Regions from separate parts of the Pectobacterium cacticida genome, predicted to be linked through region 2. Evidence: predicted binding sites of a transcription regulator. Region 2 holds the regulator's gene; each other region holds the start of a gene.
The links. Region 2 encodes CRP, which controls carbon source genes, mostly activating them, when cyclic AMP is high. Its sites were predicted from a motif close to ATGTGANNNNNNTCACAT; they were not measured.
Positions count from the first base shown of each region.

Region 1: rhaS (HTH-type transcriptional activator RhaS) is a predicted target of CRP. The motif match lies at 3,768-3,785, and genes of this name have one in related genera.
Region 3: RFN81_RS11770 (ABC-F family ATPase) is a predicted target of CRP. The motif match lies at 3,190-3,207, and genes of this name have one in related genera.

Region 1 is NZ_CP133656.1:3,578,532-3,583,219, forward strand. It holds gene rhaT (L-rhamnose/proton symporter RhaT) at 1-585, shown strand, start outside; gene RFN81_RS16300 (YagU family protein) at 834-1,448, opposite strand; gene RFN81_RS16305 (helix-turn-helix domain-containing protein) at 1,910-2,764, opposite strand; gene rhaS (HTH-type transcriptional activator RhaS) at 2,788-3,627, opposite strand; gene rhaB (rhamnulokinase) at 3,962-4,688, shown strand, end outside.
Region 2 is NZ_CP133656.1:494,756-499,443, reverse strand. It holds gene RFN81_RS02360 (hydrolase) at 1-77, shown strand, start outside; gene RFN81_RS02355 (YheU family protein) at 102-338, shown strand; gene RFN81_RS02350 (phosphoribulokinase) at 458-1,327, shown strand; gene RFN81_RS02345 (OsmC family protein) at 1,365-1,772, opposite strand; gene crp (cAMP-activated global transcriptional regulator CRP) at 2,146-2,778, shown strand; rRNA gene rrf (5S ribosomal RNA) at 3,246-3,361, opposite strand; rRNA gene RFN81_RS02330 (23S ribosomal RNA) at 3,499-4,688, opposite strand, start outside.
Region 3 is NZ_CP133656.1:2,553,293-2,557,980, forward strand. It holds gene RFN81_RS11750 (NADP-dependent oxidoreductase) at 1-160, opposite strand, end outside; partial or broken gene RFN81_RS11755 (TetR/AcrR family transcriptional regulator) at 248-784, shown strand; gene RFN81_RS11760 (hypothetical protein) at 853-1,062, shown strand; gene RFN81_RS11765 (hypothetical protein) at 1,219-1,452, opposite strand; gene RFN81_RS11770 (ABC-F family ATPase) at 1,576-3,168, opposite strand; gene RFN81_RS11775 (PhzF family phenazine biosynthesis protein) at 3,286-4,182, shown strand; gene RFN81_RS11780 (GNAT family N-acetyltransferase) at 4,194-4,688, shown strand, end outside.

The DNA of each region.
Region 1 (4,688 bases), 1.0 Mb from region 2:
GTTAGCTATGCTGGTTTGCTAAAAGAACGCGCTCTCGGCATTCGCGCCGAGGAGTTCAACCTGAAAAAAGGGCTTATTCTGGCGGTAATGTGCGGGATCTTCTCCGCGGGTATGTCGTTTGCCATGGACGCGGCAAAACCCATGCACGCCGCCGCGCAGGCGCTGGGGATCAATGCGCTCTATGTGGCGCTTCCCAGCTATGTCGTGATTATGGGCGGCGGCGCCATCGTCAATCTGGGCTTCTGCTTCATTCGTTTGGCTACCTGCAAAGGCATTTCACTAAAAGCCGATCTGGCACAGGCGAAACCATTACTGATCGCTAATGCGCTGTTCGCTATTCTGGGCGGCGTAATGTGGTATTTTCAGTTCTTCTTTTATGCCTGGGGGCATGCGAACATTCCAGCCGATTACACCTATATGAGCTGGATGCTGCACATGAGCTTCTATGTATTGTGCGGCGGTATCGTCGGTTTACTGTTTAAAGAATGGAAAGCCGTCGGCCAGAAGCCCGTACGGACGCTGGTTCTCGGTTGTTTGGTGATCATTCTGGCGGCCAATATTGTCGGCTTGGGCATGGCCGTATAAAGATTTCATTACCGCGTTTGATGCGACAGAATGCGTACCAAACGCGATAATAAAAGTTTGTTAAATAGATTTTTATTTGTCAGATAAAGCAAACACCTCGATAGTAAATTGAGATATTTTGGAATAGCGCAAAGCCTACAAAAATATTATTCTATTGCTAATTATTTTTATAGAAAATTCCCCGTTCACGCTAAAATGATATAAGCACGAGAAGGTATAAAACAAGCGGAGTTTATATCCCCCCCCCTCTAGCGTGAAGCATTCAATGGAATTTCCGGATCCGGTTCATGAGTAATACGATTACGTAAATCACGGCGAATAATTTCAATTGACCAGAACCAAATAAGGTGGCCAAAAATTTCAGAAACATGCTCATACCACGGCAAAGCAAAAAGAGGAGGCGTCAGCCCCATCAAGGGAAATGAAATCATATGGACAAAAATCTGAGCCAGTGCCCCGGCCAATAAACCTTGCCATAACTTGATTTTAGGAAACACCTCGGCAATAACACAATAACCGACGGCAAACACGATAGAAAAAACAATATGCGTTACGCCTACCCAATTAAACACATGTCCCGCAAAGGTATAAACCGCCGCATTAGGATCAACGACCCCAAGCCAATCGCGTAAGAACACATAGGGCGGGTTAAGGAAATTACGTGAACAATCAATATGCTCGGCGGCCCTAATTAGCGATTCAGGTGCGCAAGCACTACTAAAAATATCCGTAGGGCTGCGCGGAGGAAGCGGGTTTTCTGCTCCCCATTTGACGAAAGAGGAAACAATTCCTGCAATCAAACCAATAAAAGCCGCTAATCCATAGCGTCTCCGGGATGGAGATGTTTGTTCAAAAAAGTTCATTTTCACCTACCATGTATATAAAAAAACTATTCTACATAGGCATCTAATAGCAATAAACGGATTAATTGCTATATTGGAATGTCGCTCTAGTCTATTTTGTTATTAGTGAAATACGGTTTTTTCATTGCGGCTTATAATGGTAATTTCACTGATTTTTTGTGGGATTTTTATTTAAAAAATAATGAATTCACGTTGAATTAATGAATAGAACATCGCTTCACGCAGAGAAATAACGCGTGGTTAATAGCGCCCGGCATCCGCAATACAATCATTCACAATACAATCATTCACAATACAATCATTCACAATACAATCATTCCCAATACAATCATTCCCAATACAATCATTCACAATACAATCATTCCCAATACAATCATTCATAATACAATCATTCACATTACCATCACCCGTCAACGTAATGATAACCAAGCTATGCTTTAACGCCTTACTGACGAGCAAGTTCACTCCACATTAACAAAACGCTGGCGATAGGCGCTGGGCGAGACGCCAAATGCCTGATGGAACACGACGGAAAAGTAATTGCTGTCTTCAAAGCCACATAGCGCGGCAACATCACCAATGGTTTGCTGATCGTAGCGCAACAATTCCATCGCTTTGCACAACCGCAATTGGCGCAAATAATGTGGCACGCTCATGCCCGTTTGCGCTTTAAAGCGCGAGCGCAAACCGCGGGCGCTAAAGCGATGCTGTTCGCAAAAGGCCTCAAAGCGAAACGGCGCGGCAATGCTGGCACGCAGCGCATTCATCAACATATCTAACTGATGTGCATCGGCGAGTTGGGGATTATCCGGCGTGTGGCGATAGCGCGCCGCCAGCAAGGCAATCTGCAACAATAATGCTTCGCTCAACTGCAACGATAATGGATCCGATTTCATGCACTCCTGCATTAACGCATCGACCTTCTCACGCAGGGTGTCCAGACCTTCGGAACCTAAACACCAATGGCGCTGACGTTGTGGGAGCTCGCCGCCCGGTAGTAATGTTTGCCAGTCCGCAGCGAGCGTCAGTCGATTGCGGACATAAAGGATATTATCGAGTTCAAGCCCATGAACGGATTCATAGCTGTGACGATCGTTCGCAGAGACATAGAACATATCACCACGAGTAATACGATAAGGCACATCATTCCAAAGATGCAGGCCATTGCCGCGCCAGACAATAACCAGTTCCTCAAAATCATGATGATGTAGGGGAAACGCCGACTGCGGTCGCCGATCGGCGACCATAACGGCATTTTTCTCAGTCAGAAAATAATCTTCTGTCTGTAATTTCAACCCCCGAATTACTGCCGCCATTTCCTCACCCGTGCTGGTATGACTTACTCTTCATGAGAAAACGCCTGATGGCGTAGTGATTTGGGCGCTTGCGAGAATGCCTTACGGAATTGCGTCGAAAAATGATTGCTGTCGCTAAATCCACAAGCGTGAGCAATGGTCGTGATAGAGTCGTCACTTTGCTGCAAGCGCCGCCGAGCCTCTAATAATCTTAACCGATTTAGATAACGTTGTGGCGTCATACCCGTGTGTTGTTTGATCTGGCGGTGCAACGTACGTAGCGGCAACGCAAACCGATCGGCCAAACAGCCCCAGTTCACCTCTTCGCTATAGTTATTTTGCAGCCACCCCAGCAAGGCCTGCACGCCCTGACGTTCGGACCCCGTGCCCTGTGTTTGAAAACAATGCTGACGCAATTGCACCAGAATGTGTAGAAACAGACTCTCGCTAGCGGCAATCGCTTCCGGTGTGTCGCTCTGGGAAAGTTCCGCCAGGCTATTAAGCGAATGCTTTAGCTGTTGCATCCCCACCGCATTGACTTGCCATTGTCCTTGCCACTCGCCATTGGGGCCATAGGGTAAAAATGCGGCGATATCGGAAAGAAAGCGGAACCCACGCGGCGAGCGGTACAACATGTTCGTCAGGCATAATCCCTCGACGTCTTCAAACATATGCCGATCGTTATCGCGGACAAAGAACACCGAGCCACTGCATAGCGCATAGGGTTGATCGTTGAACACGTGGACACCCGCGCCCTGTTCCACCAGCACGATTTCCCAGAAATCATGATAATGTTCGGGAAAGGCCGTTTGTGGCGTGCGCGGCTCTACCGCGACAGTAACAGCACGCGAAGTGAAAAAATCATCAGCACGAAGTAACGTCATTTCAGTTCTCCATTCAGCTTTTGCCAAAACGAGTCTTTGAAAAAGAGTAGCCAGAAGCGGCACCATCGACCTTAAAATACCGTCACCCACGCGTTACCTTATTGCTCTTTTTTTAAGATTCCGCCCCTCAATTGATTGAACTGTGGTCAGGATCACACCGCCTTATCCCTTGCTTTTTCATGGTTACCATCGAGCAAACTTGCCAGACTGTGACCCCTTTCACAGTCAGCTTTGTCATTTTGCCAGACGCCAGTCGTAGATGGCACTCATAGGAAGGCAGCCCGCATTACCGCTCATTACACTGCAACACATCTAACAATAAGGAGTTGTGGCTATGGCGGTGAAAAATATCGTGGCAGTGGATTTAGGCGCTTCCAGCGGTCGGGTGATGCTGGCAACCTTACACACTGCGACGCAGCATCTGACGCTGAAAGAAATTCACCGATTCAGCAATACGCTGGTTTTTCAGGACGGTCATCACCAGTGGGATCTTGCCGCGCTGGAGCGCGACATCCTCATTGGGTTACACCAAATCGATGCCATGGGTATCGCCCCGGATAGTATTGGGGTTGATAGTTGGGCGGTGGATTATGTGTTGCTTGATAAAAATGGTCGGCGTCTCGGCCTACCGTATTCCTATCGTGACCATCGCACTGACGGCGTAATGGCGACGGTGACCGCAGAGTTAGGGCGTGAGGCCATCTACCAGCGTACCGGCATTCAGTTTCTGCCATTTAACACCCTGTATCAGCTCAAAGCCTTACGCGATGCACAACCCGATTATTGGCAGCAGGTGGCGCATTTGCTGATGATCCCAGACTATTTTCACTATCGTCTCACCGGGAATATCGTCTGCGAATACACCAACGCCAGCACGACCCAACTACTTAATCTGCATAATAAAAGCTGGGATCGCGAACTGCTGCGCTATCTGGATATCCCGCGTCATTGGTTAAGCGAACCGGTACAGCCGGGGCACACCGTGGGAAGCTGGATCGCACCAAGCGGGCGCAAGATCCCCGTCACAGCCGTTGCCACGCACGACACGGCCAGCGCGGTGG
Region 2 (4,688 bases):
CGGAAATGTGGCTGGAACAGCGTATTCCTCTTTGGCTTAACACATTTTTGAACCACGCCGCTGATGCCTCTTTATGAACCATTTTACTCAGGAATTATAACGTGATTATTCCCTGGCAACAGCTCGATCCAGATACGCTGGATAACATCATTGAAGCTTTCGTTCTGCGCGAAGGTACGGATTATGGCGAACAAGAATGGTCGCTAGCACAGAAAGTGGAAGATGTTCGCCGGCAACTGAAGTCCGGTGACATCGTGTTAGTATGGTCTGAGCTACATGAGAGCCTCAATATTATGCCGCGTGCTCAGTTCAATGCCGGAGAAGATACCCCTTATTAACGTAGCGAACGGTATCACAGGGCAGACTAAGCATGTTTAAAACTTGCGCGATTATTGAGGATATGCGTAAGCACTCTCACTCTACTTTGTAGGTTAACCATCACGGAGTCACGCGCCTTATGTCATATCAGCATCCGATTATTGCGGTAACTGGCTCCAGCGGAGCGGGTACAACTACAACCAGTCGGGCCTTCCATAAGATTTTTCAGCAACTCCATCTAAGTGCGGCCCGATTGGAAGGCGATAGCTTCCACCGCTATACCCGTCCGGAAATGGATATGGCTATCCGCAAAGCGCGTGATTTAGGGCGCCATATTAGTTACTTTGGCCCGGAAGCGAATGATTTCAGTCTGTTGGAACAATCATTTATTGAATACAGTCTGCATGGACGCGGCCAGACGCGTAAATATCTTCATACTTACGACGAGGCGATTCCTTACAATCAAGTTCCCGGAACGTTTACTCCGTGGGAGCCGATGCCGGAACCCACCGATATTCTGTTTTATGAAGGGCTGCACGGCGGCGTAGTCACTGAGCAAAACGACGTGGCACAGCATGTGGATTTACTCGTCGGCGTGGTGCCGATCGTTAACTTAGAGTGGATACAAAAACTGATGCGAGACATCAATGAACGAGGTCACTCGCGTGAGGCCGTAATGGACTCCGTCGTCCGTTCAATGGAAGACTACATCACCTACATCACGCCACAGTTCTCTCGTACACACATTAACTTCCAGCGCGTACCTACGGTGGATACCTCTAACCCGTTCGCGGCTAAGTCAATTCCGTCACTGGATGAAAGTTTCGTCGTCATTCACTTTCAGGGGTTGGATGCTATTGATTATCCCTATTTACTCGCCATGTTACAGGGATCCTTTATTTCCCACATTAACACGCTGGTCGTTCCTGGCGGGAAAATGGGGTTGGCGATGGAATTAATCATGGCACCACTGGTACAGCGATTGGTTGAAGGGAAAGCGATTAAATAAGCGCGACAGGTTCGGCGATATCGCGCTCAGAGAAACGTTATGACAACGTTCTAATTTCGTAGCTGTGTGTTACCTTAACAATATTACTCAACATTAGCGCTACTGAGCAGTATTTTTCCGCTGATAGTGCAGCAGCGCGTTCAACAGCATTATCGGTCAGATTTTTGCCCGTAACGATAAAATGCAGATTGATATGAGTAAATAAACGCGGCGTTTCAGACCGTCGCTCTGACGTTAATCTCACCTCACAGTCGGTCATATCATTACGCCCTTTTTGCAGAATCGACACTACATCGATCGCGCTACACCCTCCAACCGACATCAACACCATTTCCATCGGGCTGGGCGCTTTATCACCGGAATTACCATCCATCAATATCTGATGCCCTGACGCGGACTCCCCCAGAAACGTTAAACCCTCAACCCATTTCACCCGAGCTTGCATGATGCTTCCCCGCTAAAATTTTTTTGAAAACTTATATCTTAACTGTACAAAAGTCAGCAAAATTCGGCGCGTTGTCATACTGACGCGAGACAACACAAGACACATCCTCAAAGCTGTGTTAAAACAAAAATAGAATAGACTGTTTCTGGACGCCCCCTGAAACGAAGAAGATGATGGCGTAACCAAACATACCTCAGTTATGTTTACGGTGCGGCAAGACAGCAACCGGAAATCAGGGGGTACAATGGTTCCAGTATATTCCCTGACATCATTCTGCCTAGACTAAATTTTATTTTTAGCAGTTAAACGCGCCGTACAGGGAACTCTGACCCCTGTAATTTGCGTAGTAAATTACAACAGAGGATGATAGCGAATGGTTCTCGGCAAACCGCAAACAGACCCAACTCTCGAATGGTTCCTTTCCCATTGTCACATCCATAAGTATCCATCGAAGAGCACGCTGATTCACCAAGGTGAAAAAGCAGAAACGCTTTACTATATCGTTAAAGGCTCTGTCGCAGTGCTAATCAAGGATGAAGAAGGCAAGGAAATGATCCTTTCCTACCTCAATCAAGGCGATTTTATTGGTGAGCTTGGCCTATTCGAAGAAGGTCAGGAACGCAGCGCCTGGGTCCGAGCGAAAACAGCTTGTGAAGTTGCAGAAATTTCTTATAAAAAATTCCGCCAACTTATTCAAGTCAATCCAGATATTCTCATGCGTCTATCTGCTCAAATGGCAAGTCGCCTCCAGGTAACTTCAGAAAAAGTGGGCAATCTTGCCTTCCTTGATGTCACTGGCCGTATCGCACAGACTCTACTTAACCTGGCCAAACAGCCTGATGCCATGACACACCCAGATGGCATGCAAATAAAAATTACTCGCCAGGAAATTGGACAAATCGTTGGCTGTTCACGTGAAACCGTGGGGCGTATTCTAAAAATGTTAGAAGATCAGAATCTGATTTCTGCTCATGGTAAAACGATTGTCGTTTATGGCACTCGCTAACGCCTTGTAAATCGGCATAGGGCGCAGTTCTTATGAACTGTGCCCCTCCGCGTCACCCGGCATGCGGGTCCGCACCGGGCGGTTTGGGAAGTTGAGGCCAAGAGATGAGGCACTCCCAGACTGTCGAGCCATTGCTGGGTTAAAATACCCTATTGAATAGTTTGGCACTGTATCTCCTCCCGCAGCGGCTGTTGAGCCACCGTCGCACTGACTCCCATTGCACATAACGCCCAGTTCACCGTCTTACCACTCTTCCATTGCTTGAGCTGGATTGCCCTGAGCCGATGTATCCAGCTCGCCGCCAGACTCTTGGCGTTTGCGCTCCCCCTCACGCAAGTGCACTTCGCTTCATTCGTTGTGTTGTGATCAACTTATGGCAGGACTTTCCCCCGCAGGAATGTGCTCATGCTGGGCGCAGCACAGCAAAAAGCCCCTGTCTTGCGACAGGGGCTTTCCACTTGTTTGATGCCTGGCAGTTCCCTACTCTCACATGGGGAGACCCCACACTACCATCGGCGCTACGGCGTTTCACTTCTGAGTTCGGCATGGGGTCAGGTGGGACCACCGCGCTATCGCCGCCAGGCAAATCTGTTTCATTCCGACCGTTACTTAACATGACTCCCTTCTTTGTCATCTCCGTAACCATCAGAACCAATCCTAAAACAAGCTGAATATCGTTCTCTATGCGTCTTTCATCTCTCAAAACACCTTCGGTGTTGTAAGGTTAAGCCTCTCGGGTCATTAGTACTGGTCAGCTCAACGTATCGCTACGCTTACACACCCAGCCTATCTACGTCGTCGTCTTCAACGGCCCTTCAGGGGCATCTTGTGCCCAGGGAAGACTCATCTCGAGGCAAGTTTCCCGCTTAGATGCTTTCAGCGGTTATCTCTTCCGCACGTAGCTACCGGGCAATGCAATTGGCATCACAACCCGTACACCAGCGGTGCGTTCACTCCGGTCCTCTCGTACTAGGAGCAACCCCTCTCAATCTTCCTACGCCCACGGCAGATAGGGACCGAACTGTCTCACGACGTTCTAAACCCAGCTCGCGTACCACTTTAAATGGCGAACAGCCATACCCTTGGGACCTACTTCAGCCCCAGGATGTGATGAGCCGACATCGAGGTGCCAAACACCGCCGTCGATATGAACTCTTGGGCGGTATCAGCCTGTTATCCCCGGAGTACCTTTTATCCGTTGAGCGATGGCCCTTCCATTCAGAACCACCGGATCACTAAGACCTGCTTTCGCACCTGCTCGAGCTGTCACTCTCGCAGTCAAGCTAGCTTATGCCTTTGCACTAACCTCCTGATGTCCGACCAGGATTAGCTAACCTTCGTGCTCCTCCGTTACGCTTTGGGAGGAGACCGCCCCAGTCAAACTACCCACCAGACACTGTCCGCAACCCCGCTCAGGGGCCCACGTTAGAACATCAAACATTAAAGGGTGGTATTTCAAGGTTGGCTCCACGCAGACTGGCGTCCACGCTTCAAAGCCTCCCACCTATCCTACACATCAAGGCTCAAGGTTCAGTGTCAAGCTATAGTAAAGGTTCACGGGGTCTTTCCGTCTTGCCGCGGGTACACTGCATCTTCACAGCGAGTTCAATTTCACTGAGTCTCGGGTGGAGACAGCCTGGCCATCATTACGCCATTCGTGCAGGTCGGAACTTACCCGACAAGGAATTTCGCTACCTTAGGACCGTTATAGTTACGGCCGCCGTTTACCGGGGCTTCGATCAAGAGCTTCGCCTTACAGCTTACCCCATCAATTAACCTTCCGGCACCGGGCAGGCGTCACACCGTATACGTCCACTTTCGTGTTTGCACAGTGCTGTGTTTTTAATAAACAGTTGCAGCCAGCTGGTATCTTCGACTGGTCTTAGCTCCATCCGCCAGGGACTTCACCA
Region 3 (4,688 bases), 2.1 Mb from region 2:
CCTCGCGCAGGTACCAATCCGGGGGATTCACCCCTACGGCATGCACACGCACGAGCACTTCGCCGGGGCTGAGGCTGGGCATGGGCGCATCTTCATAGTTAAGCACTTCGGGGCCACCGAATGTGTGCTGACGTACAGCCTTCATGGTGTTGCGTGACATGACTTTCTCCTTGGTCAGGAATGAGATACGATAAACGGAATAGTGTTCCAATTATATGGAGCATTGCTCCGTTTAACAAGGAGAGACATGCGATCCGACGCAAAAAAGAATTACGACCGTCTGCTGGCGGTTGCGGGCGATGCCTTCGCCGAACAGGGGGCGGAAGTCTCGTTGCGTGATATCGCGCGCAGGGCGGAGGTTGGGCTCGGTACGCTGTATCGCCACTTTCCCTCGCGCGAAGCGTTGCTCGAAGCCCTGTTGCGATCGAGCTTCGCTCTGCTCACTGAAAAGGCCAGGCGACTCGAAACGGCATCGGACCCAGACGATGCGCTGCTGTCCTGGGTGCGGGAAGTCATCACTTTTGCACACAGCCATCGAGGTGTCATCGCGCCTATGATGGGGGCCATCGAGGATGAAGACTCCGCGTTGCACGCGTCATGCGTCGAATTGCGTATCGCAGGAGCTGCGCTGCTGGCCAGAGCGCAAGCGCAAGGCAGCGCGAGAGCGGATATTGATGGTGCGGAACTGTTCGATCTGATTGCCGCGCTGGCCTGGCTGCGTGAGCAGCCCTCACATGCACCTCGTGCGGATCGTCTTTTCAGCGTGATTGCCAGTGCCATCCTGGCTGGACGCCAGCCGAGTCGCCAACTCGGTAGCGCAGCTTCCAGGCAAGAGAAGCAAGAACCACGCCGATGACCACGTTTTCCGATCCGAAAGTCGGATCAGACTATACGGAAAGGACGGCAAGGATTGTGCTTGGCCTTCGCGACCTGCACAGGATGGCAGGCGTACTGCTGGCCGAACACGCCCCTGCTGACGCCCGCATTTTGGTACTCGGTACAGGGGCTCAAGGCAGCATCGCAGCGATTAAAGAGCGGTTGCCCGTGCTTTCTCCGCAATAGGATGTAGATTTGCTTCGTGAAGCTGGATTCACTGACGTCGAGCTTTTCTACTGCGCATTCACTTTCAAAGGTTGGGTCGCTTACACAGGTTTCCGTATCGGTGCAAGTTAGCTTGCAAGAATTGGGGGAACACACGTCCCCGAGAAACCTGGAGCACTAACTCATAAAGTAGTACCACTTGATCATGTGCTCGCCCAGGTCGAGCGTGTCGTCATCGACACTGAAACGGCCATCGCCCTGATTATGTATCAGCCGCACTTTCATGCGTGCAGTGTCAATCCAGATGCGCTGGACCTCCAGCCCCCACAGGTTGTAGCGCCGTGCCCAGACATCGACGGTGACGCGGCATTCCAAGTTGGCCCAGCATTCGCGCACCAGCGGCGCATCCACCGTCTGCGCCGACGAGGGGCAGGCCGAAGCGGGCGAACTTGCACAGGAAGCCGAACACTACGGACTCAAGAATGAGGCCGTAACACAATGCTATTGAAAACCTGGGTTATTGTATATCTTGACTTACTGAATCCCCTGACTGCGCAGGTAATCTTCATAGTTACCGGTGAAATCGATCACTTTATTTGGCGTCATTTCCAGAATACGGGTCGCCAACGAGCTAACGAACTCACGATCGTGAGAAACGAACAACAACGTGCCCTCATACATTTCCAACGCCATGTTTAACGATTCAATGGATTCCATATCCAGGTGATTGGTTGGTTCATCCATGATGAGAATGTTAGGACGCTGCATCATCAGCTTACCAAACAGCATGCGGCCTTTTTCGCCACCGGATAACACTTTTACTTTCTTCTTGATATCATCCTGGCTGAACAATAAACGACCTAGTACGCTGCGTACCGCCTGCTCGTCGTCTTTTTCCTGCTTCCACTGGCTCATCCAGTCAAACACCGTCAGCGTTTCATCGAATTCGTATTCATGATCCTGCGCGTAGTAGCCAATTTTGGCATTTTCCGACCACTTCACGGTGCCGCTGTCTGGCTGAAGATCGCCGACTAACGTTTTTAACAGCGTCGATTTACCAATACCATTCGTGCCCAGAACCGCAACTTTTTCGCCCACTTCCACCATCAGGTTCAATTTGTTGAAGAGTGGCCCGTTGTCAAACCCTTTGCTTAGCGCCTCCACTTCCAGCGCATTACGGAACAGTTTCTTATCCTGCTCAAAACGAATAAACGGGTTTTGACGGCTGGAAGCTTTCACCTCTTCCAGTTGGATCTTATCGATCTGGCGCGCGCGCGATGTCGCCTGTTTAGACTTGGAAGCATTGGCGCTAAAGCGGCTAACGAACGATTGCAGTTCGGAAATTTGCGCTTTCTTCTTAGCGTTATCGGCCAGTAGACGCTCGCGCGCCTGCGTCGCGGCCGTCATGTATTCATCGTAATTACCGGGATAAATACGCAACTCGCCATAGTCCAGATCCGCCATGTGCGTACAAACCATATTGAGGAAGTGGCGGTCATGCGAAATGATGATCATGGTGCTGTTCCGTTCGTTCAACACCTGCTCCAGCCAGCGGATCGTATCGATATCCAGGTTGTTGGTCGGTTCGTCGAGCAACAGGATATCAGGATCGGCAAACAGCGCTTGCGCCAGCAGGACACGCAGTTTCCAACCGGGAGCAATCTCACTCATCAAACCATAGTGCTGCTCAACGGGAATCCCAACACCCAGTAATAGTTCGCCAGCGCGAGATTCCGCGCTGTAGCCATCCATCTCACCATATTGCTCTTCCAGATCGGCAACTTTGTAGCCGTCCTCTTCGCTCATTTCAGCCAATGAGTAGATACGATCGCGTTCTTCTTTTACCGCCCACAGTTCCCCGTGGCCCATGATGACGGTATCCAGCACGCTGTATTTTTCAAAGGCAAACTGATCCTGACGCAGTTTACCCAGCCGCTCATTCGGATCGAGGAAGACGTTACCGGCGCTCGGCACCAGGTCACCACCGAGAATCTTCATGAATGTGGATTTACCGCAGCCATTTGCGCCAATCAAACCGTAACGGTTGCCGCCGCCAAATTTAACGGAAATGTTTTCAAACAACGGCTTGCTGCCGAACTGCATGGTGATATTGTTGGTACTTAACACAGCACTTATACTCGAGTCGGAATGTGATTTGGCGCGCATTATGCCACAAGCGCGCGCCAGGATCGCGGTTAGTTTTGAGTAATATTTAAGCGATAGCGCATACAGGAGAGAAATGCGATGCCGATAGTACGTCGTTTCAAACAGGTCGACGTTTTTACCCAGCAGCCCTTCAAGGGCAATCCGCTTGCCGTCATTCTGGAAGCAAATGGATTAACCGATGCGCAAATGCAGGATATCGCGCGTTGGACAAACCTGTCAGAAACGACGTTTGTTCTGCCAGCCACCGATCCTTTGGCGGATTACCACGTACGCATTTTTACGCCAGAATCGGAAATGCCCTTTGCCGGACACCCTACGCTGGGCACCGCGCATGCGCTGCTGGAAGAAGGATTGCGCCCGAAATCCCCAGGGCAGTTAGTGCAACAGTGCGGCGTTGGCTTAGTTCCGATCAATCTTCATGACGATGGCAGTCTGGCTTTTCACGCGCCACAGGCCACGATGGTTCCGTTTGGCGACGAGCACATGCCACTGCTGGTAAAAACGCTTGGCATGGCTGATTCTGATCGTGCTGCTATCGATAACCGCTACCCGCCCACCGCGGTGCATATGGGCATTCGCTGGCTGGTGATTCGCGTCGACAGCGCCGACACCTGTCTGGACATCAGACCGGATGCCGACGCGCTCCTGGCCGTACAAAACCTCAGCCAGACTAACGGTATCGCTATCTATGGCCCGCACGATAACGCGACGCCAGCCGACTATGAAGTCCGTGCTTTCTACATCGAAGGCGGTCACCTCAAGGAAGATCCGGTTACCGGCAGTGCTAATGCCTGTCTGGCTGCGCTGCTTCGCCAGCAGCACGCCACCAATAACGTCACCGCACCACTCAGCTACCTGGCACGACAAGGCACGATGCTACACTGCGATGGCCGGATTACCGTAACTTATCTGAACGATGAACCCTGGATCGGCGGGCACAGTGTCACGATCGTTGATGGCACCTTACAGGCCTAAGGAGAGGTTTTATGGAAACGCCGGTTATAGATCCGTTATTTGCAGACAAACTGTATGAGCTAGGCCATCGGCCCCATCTGCGCCTAACGATACAGGAGGAGCGTGACGCCGAGGCAATTTTTTCTCTGATTCAGCAGGAAAAAGCTCGTCTGCGGCAAACGTTACCCTGGCCAGATTCCGTCAAGAGCGTCGATGACACACGTGAAACCATTCGCGCCAATCGAAAGGCCTTCTTCGATAAGACGTCTGCCGTGTATCTTATCCGCTGGGACAACGCGCTGGCTGGCATCGTCTCCTTCAATACGATTCAGGATAAAGAGGGCGTCATTGGCTACTGGCTCGCCAAAGCCTTTGAAGGTAAAGGCATCATTTCTCAGGCCGTCAGCACGTTAATAACAGCTTATGCCGAGGCAAATCTGGTTGATCGCTGTGTCATCAAAGCCTCAACCGCCAACACACGCAGCAACGCGGTTGCCCAACGGCTCGGCTTCCGTTTTCATCACCTG